DNA from 4 places in the Shewanella bicestrii genome. Region 2 is predicted to be linked to each of the others. Evidence: predicted binding sites of a transcription regulator. Region 2 holds the regulator's gene; each other region holds the start of a gene.
The links. The regulator MetJ, encoded in region 2, represses methionine synthesis genes. The targets are predictions, from matches to a motif close to TAGACGTCTAGACGTCTA.
Positions count from the first base shown of each region.

Region 1: metH (methionine synthase) is a predicted target of MetJ. The motif match lies at 2,078-2,095, and genes of this name have one in related genera.
Region 3: thrA (bifunctional aspartate kinase/homoserine dehydrogenase I) is a predicted target of MetJ. The motif match lies at 1,890-1,907, and genes of this name have one in related genera.
Region 4: metK (methionine adenosyltransferase) is a predicted target of MetJ. The motif match lies at 1,556-1,573, and genes of this name have one in related genera.

Region 1 covers NZ_CP022358.1:1,001,266-1,004,469, forward strand. The annotation lists gene metH (methionine synthase) at 1-1,976, opposite strand, end outside; gene CF168_RS04350 (histidine phosphatase family protein) at 2,187-2,909, shown strand; cobalamin riboswitch at 3,090-3,204, shown strand, end outside.
Region 2 covers NZ_CP022358.1:590,355-593,558, forward strand. The annotation lists gene nrfD (NrfD/PsrC family molybdoenzyme membrane anchor subunit) at 1-497, shown strand, start outside; gene CF168_RS02715 (sulfite exporter TauE/SafE family protein) at 623-1,366, opposite strand; gene metJ (met regulon transcriptional regulator MetJ) at 1,474-1,788, opposite strand; gene metB (cystathionine gamma-synthase) at 2,011-3,174, shown strand; gene CF168_RS02730 (bifunctional aspartate kinase/homoserine dehydrogenase II) at 3,186-3,204, shown strand, end outside.
Region 3 covers NZ_CP022358.1:3,424,788-3,427,991, forward strand. The annotation lists gene thrA (bifunctional aspartate kinase/homoserine dehydrogenase I) at 1-1,717, opposite strand, end outside; gene slyD (peptidylprolyl isomerase) at 2,360-3,022, shown strand.
Region 4 covers NZ_CP022358.1:908,580-911,783, forward strand. The annotation lists gene CF168_RS04015 (hypothetical protein) at 1-232, opposite strand, end outside; gene metK (methionine adenosyltransferase) at 362-1,513, opposite strand; gene tkt (transketolase) at 1,993-3,204, shown strand, end outside.

The DNA.
Region 1 (3,204 bases), 410 kb from region 2:
GAGCCATCGCCACGGAATTTTTCAGCAATCTCAAGCAATTGCTCGGTATTGTTTGAGCCTTCAACAGGACAAGGCAGGTTGAGCACGACGTTCTCGACCTTATCCTTAAGCTCGGGGTCGATATCATCGTAAATCGCTAATTGGCCCGCGTTAACGATACCCATGTCCATGCCGACTTTAATCGCGTGGTACAGGAACACCGCGTGAATCGCCTCACGTACTGGGTTGTTACCGCGGAAGGAGAACGACACGTTCGACACACCGCCGGAAATCATCGCGTGGGGCAGGGTGGCCTTAATCTCTTTAATGGCTTCAATAAAATCGACGGCATAGTTATCGTGCTCATCGATACCCGTGGCGATGGCGAAGATATTCGGGTCGAAGATAATGTCTTCGGGCGGAAAGCCGACCTTATCGACCAGCACGCGGTAGGCGCGGGTACAGATCTCGACTTTACGCGCCTTAGTGTCGGCCTGACCTTGCTCGTCGAACGCCATAATAATGGCCGCAGCGCCGTAGCGTTTCACTAGGGTAGCCTGCTCGATAAATTTCTCTTCGCCTTCCTTCAAGGAGATAGAGTTGACGATTCCCTTACCTTGAATACATTTGAGGCCCGCTTCAATCACCTCCCACTTAGAGGAGTCGATCATAATAGGCACGCGGCTGATATCCGGCTCAGAGGCGATAAGATTTAAGAACTTATGCATTACCTCCACACCATCGAGCATGCCTTCGTCCATGTTGATGTCGATGATCTGCGCGCCGCTTTCTACCTGTTCACGGGCGACATCGAGCGCCTGCTCGAACTTGCCTTCTTTGATCAGCTTTAAAAACTTAGCCGAGCCGGTGACGTTGGTACGTTCACCCACGTTCACAAACAGGGTTTGGGCATCGATAGTGAGCGGTTCCAAACCGGATAAACGGCAGGCGATGGGGATCTCGGGTAGTACCCGTGGCGCAAACGGCTCCACAGCTTCGCGAATGACCTTAATATGCTCGGGCGTGCTACCACAGCAACCGCCGATAATGTTGAGCATGCCTTCACGGGCCCATTCTTGGATAACGCTCGCCATATCTTCTGGGGTTTCATCGTAACCGCCAAACTCGTTTGGCAGACCCGCATTAGGGTGCGCCGAGACATAACATTCGGCGATGCGCGACAGTTCTTCGACGTAGGGGCGCAGTTCCTTAGGGCCGAGGGCGCAGTTAAGGCCGATAGATAAGGGCTTGATATGGCGAAGGGAGTTATAAAAGGCTTCGGTAGTTTGTCCGGTCAGGGTTCGGCCCGAGGCATCGGTAATAGTGCCTGAGATCATCACAGGCAAACGTGCTGGCGAATTTGCCCCAAAGAGTTCATCGAACACGGTTTCGATGGCAAATAAGGCGGCCTTGGCGTTTAAGGTATCGAAGATGGTCTCGACCATAATGATATCGGCGCCGCCTTCAATTAAGGCGCGGGTCGATTCGCAGTAAGCGGTCACTAACTCATCGAAGTGGATATTGCGATATCCGGGATCGTTAACATCGGGGCTGATAGAGCAAGTGCGGTTAGTGGGCCCTAACACACCGGCTACATAACGGGGTTTACCCGTAGCTTTTTCGATTTCATCACAGGCTTCACGGGCGAGGCGCGCACCTTCACGGTTAATTTCGGCGGACAGCGACTGCATATCGTAGTCGGCCATGGCGATAGTGGTGGCGTTGAAGGTGTTGGTTTCAATAATATCGGCACCGGCTAATAGGTAGTCGGTGTGAATTTGTTTGATGATGTGTGGCTGCGTGAGCACTAAAAGATCGTTATTGCCCTTAACGTCGGTATGCCAATCCTTGAAACGCTCGCCACGGTAATCGGCTTCTTCCAGCTTGTAGCCTTGGATCATAGTGCCCATAGCGCCGTCTAAAATCAGAATGCGCTTGGACAACTGGTTGCGAATGTCTGCCAGTGTTTGGCTGGCTCGATGGAGAGATATCGCCATAAAATGATTACCTTTACTACAGCTAAGTTGAGTCCAAAGTACGCAATCGGGTGACAAATTGCATTTTATTATTGAATGTCGTTCGTTATGTTTTGGACATTTATACGTATAGACGTCCATAATACGCGACATCGGATTGTCAGGGCAAGGCTAAAGTTGGTATAGCATAGGCGAGATAACCCAGATAAAAACGATAAAAGGAAAGATCAGATGAAGCAGCTCAGGTTATTACTGTTACGCCATGGAGAATGTGAGGGCGGGGCGATTTTACGTGGCCGAGTGGATGTGCCACTGAGTGATAAGGGCTGGCGGCAGATGTCGGCGGCGGTGGAGGCGCAGGCGACTGTGTGCCACGGCATTTATAGCTCGACCTCAAGGCGCTGCGCCGAGTTTGCCAAGGCCTTTGCGGCTGAGCTGCATTCGAGTGCGTCCGTGGGCAGGAGTTTAGATGCGCCCGCGCCTTTGCCGCTTAAGGTCAACCTGCTGGAGGAGTTACAGGAAATAGCCTTCGGCGATTGGGATGGTTGCCTGCTCGATGACTTATATCAACGCGACGGCGAGCGGATGGCGGCCTATTGGCAGAATCCCTGGGAGGTGACACCGCCCAATGGTGAAGCCATGGCAAACTTCGAAGCCCGTATCGATGGTGCGATAGAACAAATCCTCGATAAAGAGTTTGCCCTGCTGGCGATGGATGATGAACAGGCCCACGGCGAGTTTAATGCCAATGCACCCGCGGCCAATATCTGGGTGGTCACCCACGGCGGGGTTATTCGCCACTTGATGTCAAGGGCGCTGGGGGCGGTGAAAACCTTAGGTTTTTACAGTCAGCTCGCCTTACCCGTGGCGGCGGTGGTGACGATTAATGTCCTCGAGGATGAGCAAGGTAAAAGATACTGGCGTTTAGACTGGCCCTCGGGCCACTGTGAGTAGCTTAAAAGTACCTGTCATCGGTATGATGAAAATTTTCTGATTTAAACAGCATTGCCTAATGAGCAAGATATAGGATAATGCTTTTCCCTGACGTTTGAGCCAGATAACGAACCCAGTACGTTAAGCTCAAAGGTCGCAGAAATAGGTGTTAGGAATTTTGTGCGATTGACTGCTATTGCTTAAAGGCAACAGTATTTAAGCGCGCCGGATAACCCAAACATAATAGGGAATCGGGGAGCTGCCCGTCAGTAGCCCGAACTGTACCCGCAACTGTGAGTAGTCGAAGCATTTTGCT
Region 2 (3,204 bases):
TCCTCGCCATTGGCGTAGGTGCTTATACTGGCTTCTTAATTTCGGCCATGAATGCTTATCCGATGTTGAACACTGCGGTATTGCCGGCGCTGTTCTTAGTCTCTGGTTTATCGGCGGGTGCGGCGGCTAATGCGGTGCTGGCGCTGGTGATGTTCAAGACCGATAGCCACGACAAGACTTTAGCTAAAATGCATGGCTTAGAGTTGCCAGTGATGGCCATCGAAATCATGTTCCTGTTTATGTTGTTCTGTGCCTTGTACTTTAAGGGCGGCGCGGCGGCTGCGGCGCTGGCATCACTCACCTCTGGCGTGTGGGCGAGCGTATTCTGGATTGGCGTGGTCGGGATTGGTTTTGGTATTCCGCTGTTGTTTATGCTGTTGCCGACCGCGACTCGCCACAGCAAGGGCGCGATGATCATGGTGGCCTGCGCCAGCTTAACTGGTGTGTTAGCACTGAGACACTTTATTGTGTATGCGGGACAAAGCTATCTAAGTTAGTGCCATTGGTTAATGGCAATATCTATGGGGTAAATCACCTATCCCAGCAAGCAAAAAGCACCGATTAACGGTGCTTTTTTTATGGGGCGATAAGCAGGATTCTATTGCGGTAATTATTGCGGCAATTATTGCGGCAATAGCTCAATCACTGATTTCACCGTGAGCACTAAGGCGCTGATAGCGCAGAGGGCTAAGGTTGCCATCTTGGTCTTATGCTTATCCACATTCCCCACCAGTTTACCCGCCACTAAATAGCCTAAAAAGACTGAGGGCAGCAGCATCAGGGATAACCATAAATGCTTGATTTCGAGCAGGCCCGTCACCCCAAGGATGACCATCGCTATGGTCGAGCTGAAGATAAAGAAGGCCGACAGTGCGGCGCGAAACTTTGAGGCATCCTTACCCGCCAACAAAATCGCCATCGGCGGACCACCAATGGCGGCAATATTACCAAAGATCCCCGATACCACACCTGCGCCAAATAGCGTCGCTTTATTCACTGGCAGGCTGAATTTATACAGGCTTAGCACCACGGCGACCGCCACAATGCCAGCAATCGCCAGACCAAGAATCGGCTGCGGCGCAAACAGCAACAGGCTGGCACCGATAAAGCCTCCGGGCACGCGACCAATCAGCGCATATTGCAAGCCGTTGAATTCTAAGTGGCCACGCTCACGCAGTAGGGTGAGTAGGGCGATGGAAAAGCCCATCACAATCACGGGGGCGGGCACTAATTCGGGGTCGACAATATACAGCAGCGGACTCGCCACCACAGCAAGGCCAAAGCCAATCAGACTCTGGGTGAGGGCACCTAAAAACACAATCACAGACGCAATGGCGAGCGTTTGTGGATCTATCAAGGAGAACATAGGATTCCATCAAAACAAAATAGGGATCGTTACTCTAACCCATCAGGCAAGATGAGCATTAACGATCCCTAATAATTAGTTACGGCAGGATTATGGACGCCTGAGCGTTATTCCATATCTTCCCACTCGATCCCCATTTCGTCCATCAACCGTTTCGCTTCGGCGGGAATGCTGTCTGGGCTATCTTTCGACAGATCGGCATCATTAGGCAGAGGCTGGCCGGTGTAGGCATGCAAAAATGCTTCACACAAGAGTTCGCTATTGGTGGCGTGGCGCAGGTTGTTCACCTGACGACGGGTACGTTCATCCGTGAGGACTTTTAGCACTTTGAGCGGAATAGACACAGTAATTTTCTTTACTTGTTCATTCTTCTTGCCATGTTCAGCATAGGGGCTGATGTATTCCCCATTCCATTCAGTCATTGACTCACCTGTTATAACGCTAAATTCGGGGCAGATTTTAAACCCTTACAGATAACAGTCAAATTATTGCTACTATTTCTTAGTGATTGCAAACAGATTTCTTTATGTTTAGACGTCTAAACGTCTTAACGCCTATTGACGATGCCACTGGGCTTAGGTACATTTAGACGTCCAGACATCTCTTTGCGAACTTAGGAGTTCCCGATGACCGCAGGCAAATTAGTGACCGAACGTCAATTAGCCACATTAGCAGTGCGTCAGGGTATCGAAAGCGATACTCAGTATGGCGCTGTGGTGCCGCCAATTTACCTGTCGACGAATTACGCCTTCGATGGTCATAAAAATCCTCGCGAATTTGATTACAGCCGTTCCGGCAATCCTACCCGCAGCATCTTAGGTGATGCCCTAGCTAAGCTGGAAAAGGGCGCAACTGGTGTGGTGACTTGCACAGGCATGGCGGCCATTACCTTAGTGACCACTTTGCTTGGCCCTGATGACTTGCTGGTGGTGCCTCACGATTGCTACGGCGGTTCGTACCGTTTATTCACCAACTTGGCTAAAAAGGGCCAATTTAAACTGCTGGTGGTCGATCAAACCGACGGCCAAGCGCTTGAGCAAGCGATTAGCCAGCAACCTAAGATGGTGTGGATTGAAACCCCCTCTAATCCTCTGCTGCGAGTCGTCGATATCGAAGCTATCGCCAAGGCGAGCCACGCCGTGGGCGCTTTAGTGGTGGTGGACAACACTTTCCTCTCGCCAATTTTGCAGCAACCGCTGTTACTCGGTGCCGATATCGTTATCCACTCCACCACTAAGTACATCAATGGTCACAGCGATGTGGTGGGCGGCGCGGTGATCGCCAAAGATCCTCAACTCGGTGAGACCTTACATTGGTGGTCGAACACCTTAGGTTTAACTGGGTCTGCCTTCGACAGTTATCAAACCCTGCGGGGTCTGCGTACCTTAGCCGTGCGCATTCGCGAGCACCAAAGCAATGCCCAGCGTATTGTGCACGTGCTGACGAGCAGCCCTGTGGTGAGCAAAGTGTATTACCCAGGCCTTGCGGAACATCCCGGCCATGCCATTGCCGCCAAGCAGCAAAAAGGCTTTGGCGCTATGCTGAGTTTTGAGCTTAAGGGCGGCGAGGCCGAAGTGGTCGCCTTTTTAGATGCCTTAAGTTTATTTAGCGTGGCCGAGAGCTTAGGTGGCGTTGAGAGTCTCGTGGCCGTGCCCGCGACTATGACCCACAGGGCGATGGAGCCCCAAGCACGTTATGAAGCTGGCATTAAAGACACCCTATTACGTTTGTCGGTTGGTATTGAAGATGCCGACGACTTAGTTGCAGATATTCAAGCAGGATTGGCCGCCGTTGCGGCTTGTCAGTAGAGGAATTCGAGATGGCACGTTGTCACTTAC
Region 3 (3,204 bases), 2.0 Mb from region 2:
TGCCCGCGTTCATCACCTCTAAATACTGGTTCGATACTTGATCGCTTGAAGTACAATCCACCAGCACAGGGTTTAATAACTGTTGCTCTTTCACCCACGCCAATAGCGCAGGTAAATCGCTTGCCTGCTGGCTATAGGCAAGCAGGTTTTGCCAATTGTTCAAATCGATACCTGCACTATCGAGTAACATTTTGCTTGAATTGACAATACCGCAGACACGGATGCTAATGTGCTGCTCTTTTAGCACGCTCGCCTGTTGTTTGATCTGCTCCAGTAAGCCTGCGCCAACGTTACCGCACCCCACTAAAAACACATCTAAATACTGCTGCACATCGAAAAAGCCCTGATGACAGGCTGCAACCGCATGTTTGGTCTTTCGCTGCTCAATCACAGTTGAAATAGAACGTTCAGAAGAGCCTTGGGCAATCGCGATAATATTCACACTCGCCTGTGCTAATGCTTGGAAAAACCGCGCCGCCACACCTTTATGGGTACGCATTCCATCACCGATCAAGGAGACGATTGCCAAGTCATGGCGCATTTCGATTGGCTCGAGTAAGTCACTTTTGATTTCTAACTCAAATTCCTGCTCTAGCGCCGATTTCACCTTGGCGGACTCACTGGTCGCCACACAAAAACTGATGCTGTATTCGCAAGAACTCTGGGTGATGAGTGACACAGAAACGCCACTACGGGAAATTGCAGCCAGTGTGCGGCTCGCCATGCCGACCATGCCTTTCATGCCAGGGCCTGATACATCAAACATGGTTTGATTATCGAGGTTTGAAATGGCTTTAACCTGCAAACCGCTCTGATCGGTCTGATTCGATACCAGAGTGCCGGGCGCATCAGGATTAAAGCTGTTTTTGATATAACAGGGGATGTGGAACTGGGCGATAGGTGCAATAGTTTTAGGATGCAGCACCTTAGCCCCAAAGTAAGATAGCTCCATCGCCTCCTGATAACTTAGCTGCGATAGCAACTTAGCATCGACGACGACGCGAGGATCGGTATTATATACGCCGTCAACGTCGGTCCAAATCTCGCAACTTGAGGCATCTAAACAAGCGGCCAGCACGGCAGCGGAATAGTCAGAGCCGTTACGGCCTAAGGTCACGACCTTGCCGTCTTCATCGGCGGCGGTAAAGCCGGGCATCACCCAAACCCGCTTCTCATCGAGGGCAAGATTTTTAAATCGCGGTTTGCTGACGGCAATATCGACCACGGATTCTAGCGGACGACCACGGCCTAAAAACAGTTCACGTGGGTCTAGCTGCGCCGAAGTAATGCCTTTTGCCAGCATGACTTGCTCCATCAACGCAGCAGACAAACGCTCACCCGCAACCACGATCTCGGCGCGCACCCCGTCAGGGCATTCCTGCAACAGCGTAATACCGCGTAATCTGTCCTGCCAACGTGCTAGCTGCGCGCTTAGTCCGGCGAACAGCACTTCGCTCTGGCTACTAGAGAGTCCAGAACTAACCGCATCCTGATAGAGCGAGGTAAACACCCGCTCAACGTGTTGAATGACTGGTGAATAATCTTCCCCTTTCACCGCCACATCGACCATTTCAAGCAGAGCGTTTGTCACTGTTGCAGGCGCAGAGAGCACTGTCGCGACTGGCTCAGCTTTCGCTGCCTTGGCCACGATATCCGCCGCCATTGAAAATCGCTGCCAATTTGCAAGCGAGGTACCACCAAATTTCATCACTTTCATCTTGATCTCCTGTACCGCGCCCGACTAAGAAACATAAGCTAAAAACAAAAAAGCCCGCTTCTTTGTGGGAAGCGGGCTCGTCGTTAAAATTCTTTAGGGTGTATCAGCCCGCCCCCACTCTGGTTGTAGTGGTGGTTGTAATAATGGTAATTACTACGAAACCAAGGCTATGCATACGTTTAGACTTATCTATGTCAATGTGATGTTAAACAGAATTGCCTTTTTCACCTAACCTTGTCAACCCCCAAACTGGATTATTTATGAACAAATCTTTCACAGCCTCAAATTCGCTTCTTAACATTCATTAATATCAAGTTTTCCTAGGGTAAAAATGCGATTTCATCAATAGAAAACTGTTGACGTAAACGTAATACCGCGCAAATACATCTATTTTTAAACATTTAAATTCAATCAATTATATCAAGCATGTCGTAATGCCTTTAGATTAAGCTATGTAAACCCACTTTCGAGGCCAACAAACCGCAAGCGATATCCATCAACAATTTGGCGTAAATTCCTCTCCAAATGGCTGTTCATCGCATCAACAAAAAGCTGTGCGATATCTAACATAAGCAACTTCAAATTATCGCCAGCGCCCCAAAAGCACGTTATTATGCGCGCACATTCCGAACCGGAGGCGATATGAAGATCACCCAACACAGCGCGGTAACCATTCATTACCGTTTATCAGATCAAGACGGCAGACTTTTAGAAGACTCTTTTGATGCCGAACCTATGCTCTATCTGCACGGTGCAGAAAACCTGATCCCAGGATTAGAAGCTGCATTAGAAGGTAAAACCAAGGGCGAAACACTGGATGTGACTATTAGTGCCGAAGAAGCCTACGGTCCTTACCACGATGGTCTGCGTCAAGCTGTGCCATTAGAAGCATTCGGTGATATCGAAGATATCGTTCCTGGTATGCGCTTTATTGCCGAGACAGAAATGGGTCAACGCCCAGTGCAAGTTGTCGAAGTCAAAGATGATGTAGTCATCGTTGATGGCAACCATCCTTTAGCGGGACAAGCACTGAGCTTCAACATTGAAATTATCGATGTTCGCGCTGCAACTGCAGAAGAAGTTGCCCATGGCCATATCCATGCCCACGGCGGATGTGGTAGCCATGGACACAGCCATGATCATGACCACGGCGGCGGATGCTGTGGTGGTTCAAGCCAAGATACTGGTGGCTGTTGTGGCGGTTCTGATGATCATGGTCATCATCACCATGACCACGAGCATGAAGCGTGCGACACACCAAAAACAGGTTGTGATGGCAATGGCGGTTGCGGTTGCCGCGGCTAATCTAGGCCGTAACGCCTAAAGCTCACTAACCCGAGCAAGATAATGAAGCACTTCCTTACATAAGGAGGTGCTTTTTTTATCAACAAATGTTTATAATCCAAAAGTAAACACGGAAGTTTTAGATAGATTTAGCATTTTTAACTGGAATATTAGGATTTTAAACCTATTTCGATATCATGCGA
Region 4 (3,204 bases), 320 kb from region 2:
GAGCGACGATTTCGCTAGAGACTTGGGGTTTTAATCTGTCGGCTTGTTGATGGTCGCTAACACATAAGCTTTCATAGGATTCAGTGTAGGGTGGTTCGAAAAAACGGTCAGGATCCCTTTTAAGGCAAGTGGTTATGTCTTCTAAGCTGCCTAAGGTGTTGGCCATGGGCTCGTGATGGCCCACATTGGTCACCCAAGAACAGGATTGGAGTTGTGCGATTAACGGCTTCATTGAGTCTCTGTCTTTTGCCTAGAATGAAAGCTATCTTGCTGAGAGGAATGGGGTTAGGCAATACATCCTAAGCACAAAAAAACCGCCCTTAGGCGGTTTTTTTGTGCGAAAGCGTGAGCTTAATGCAGATTATAGACCTGCATCGGCGCGCAGTGCGTCAGCTTTATCCGTCGCTTCCCATGGGAACTCGTTACGGCCAAAGTGACCATAAGCGGCGGTAGCTTGATAGATTGGGCGAGCCAGGTTCAACATTTCAGTCAGGCCGTATGGGCGCAGGTCGAAGTGTTGACGGACTAACTTGATTAAGACTTCTTCAGACACTTTACCAGTACCGAAGGTCTCAACGCTGATAGAAGTAGGTTCAGCCACACCGATAGCGTAAGACACTTGGATTTCACAACGGTCAGCCAGACCCGCTGCTACGATGTTTTTCGCTACATAACGGGCAGCGTAGGCCGCACTACGGTCAACTTTTGATGGGTCTTTACCAGAGAAAGCACCACCACCGTGACGCGCCATACCACCGTAGGTATCTACGATGATCTTACGACCGGTTAAACCACAGTCACCCATTGGACCACCGATAACGAAACGGCCAGTTGGGTTGATGAAGTATTTAGTGTCCTTGTTCAGCCATTGTGCTGGCAGAACTGGCTTGATGATGGTTTCCATCACGCCTTCGATCAGATCCGCTTGGGCGATGTCTGGGCTGTGCTGAGTAGACAGTACGATCGCATCGATACCAACAATCTTGTTGTCTTCGTAAGCGAAGGTGACTTGGCTTTTCGCATCTGGGCGTAACCATGGCAGAGTGCCATCTTTACGTACTTCAGATTGACGCTTCACTAATGCGTGGGCATAAGTGATAGGCGCTGGCATCAGAATGTCGGTTTCGTTGCTGGCATAACCAAACATTAAACCTTGGTCGCCGGCACCTTGTTCTTTTGGATCGGCACGGTCGACACCTTGGTTGATGTCTGGAGACTGTTTACCAATCGCATTTAATACTGCGCAAGAATCGGCATCGAAGCCCATATCTGAATGGACATAACCAATTTCACGAACCGTTTTACGGGTCAGCTCTTCAATATCAACCCAGGCAGAGGTGGTCACTTCGCCACCTACTAATACCATGCCAGTTTTGACATATGTTTCGCACGCAACACGTGCTTTAGGATCTTGGGCTAGAATCGCATCTAGCACAGCATCAGAAATCTGATCTGCAATCTTATCGGGATGACCTTCTGAGACCGACTCAGAAGTAAACAAGTGCTTTGCCATAGTAGGAAAATCTCGTCGTTAGCAATCAAACGTGTAGAAGCATCTACATCTAGACGGCTATTTTAGTGGAATTTCCCTTGGTTGACACCCCCTAAACTAAATATTTGTGTGTAAAGTGAGGTAAGCCCCAAATCGGATAGAGTTTGTGGCGCTGGAGTTTCTGCTCTAACTCAATGAATTGATAGTGGTATGTGGTTTTTGCCTTGGATGAGTTGGGCAAGTTATCGCTGAGCTAAGCTCAAACCAAGGTTGTAGCCTGATTGCTATGGGACTCAATGTGACAAAGGATATAACATATTTGAATTATTGTATTACAAATATGTTTAATGTGTTTTAAGATGAATTAGCCTAAACCTTCAAAGGTGTAATCCACCAGACTGGACAGTGGAATGCAATTTTCGTTTGCGTCGCTTCGCTATGTAGGGGAAAATATGCGTCCAAATTGCCCGCTAGACCCCACAAATTAAGCAGGAGAGAGCATGTCTTCCCGTAAAGTACTCGCCAACGCAATCCGTGCGTTAAGTATGGATGCAGTTCAAAAAGCAAACTCAGGCCACCCTGGCGCCCCAATGGGCATGGCAGATATTGCTGAAGTGCTGTGGAATGATTTCCTTAAGCACAATCCGAACAATCCGAAATGGGTAGATAGAGATCGTTTTATCCTCTCTAACGGTCACGGATCTATGCTGATCTACTCTTTATTACACCTGACTGGCTACGACCTGCCTATCGATGAACTGAAGCAATTCCGTCAGTTACATTCAAAAACTCCGGGTCACCCAGAATACGGTTACACCCCAGGTGTTGAAACCACCACTGGCCCATTAGGGGCGGGGATCAGCAACGCTGTGGGTATGGCGATTGCAGAAAAAACCTTAGCGGCACAGTTTAACCGTGAAGGTCACGAGATTGTTGACCACTACACATACTGCTTCCTCGGCGATGGCTGCTTGATGGAAGGTATTTCCCACGAAGCTTGTTCTCTGGCTGGTACCTTAGGCCTAGGCAAACTGATCGCATTTTGGGATGACAACGGCATCTCTATCGACGGTCATGTTGAAGGCTGGTTTACCGATGACACGCCAAAACGTTTCGAATCATACGGCTGGCACGTGATTGCTAACGTTGATGGTCACGATAGCGATGCGATTCGCGCGGCTATCGAAGCGGCAAAAGCGGTGACCGACAAGCCAACCATGATCTGCTGCAAAACCATTATCGGTTTTGGTTCACCAAACAAATCTGGTAGCCACGATTGCCACGGCGCACCATTAGGTGATGCGGAAATCGCAGCGGCCCGTGAATTCTTAGGCTGGCCACATGCGCCATTCGAAATCCCTGCCGACGTATACGCAGGTTGGGATGCTAAAGAAACCGGTAACGCCCGTGAAGCAGCATGGAACGACAAGTTTGCCGCTTACGCGAAAGCTTACCCAGAACTGGCTGCCGAATACGAGCGCCGCGTTCTGAAAGGTGAATTACCTGCAGATTTCGAAGCCAAAGCACAAGCCTTTATCCAAGAATGCCAAGCGAAAGGCGAAGGCATTGCGAGCCGTAAAGCGTCACAGAACGCGATTGCAGCCTTCGGTGCGGTTCTGCCTGAACTGTTAGGCGGCAGTGCTGACTTAGCGGGTTCTAACCTGACCCTGTGGGCAGGTTCTAAAGGTATTCAAGAAGATCCAGCGGGTAAC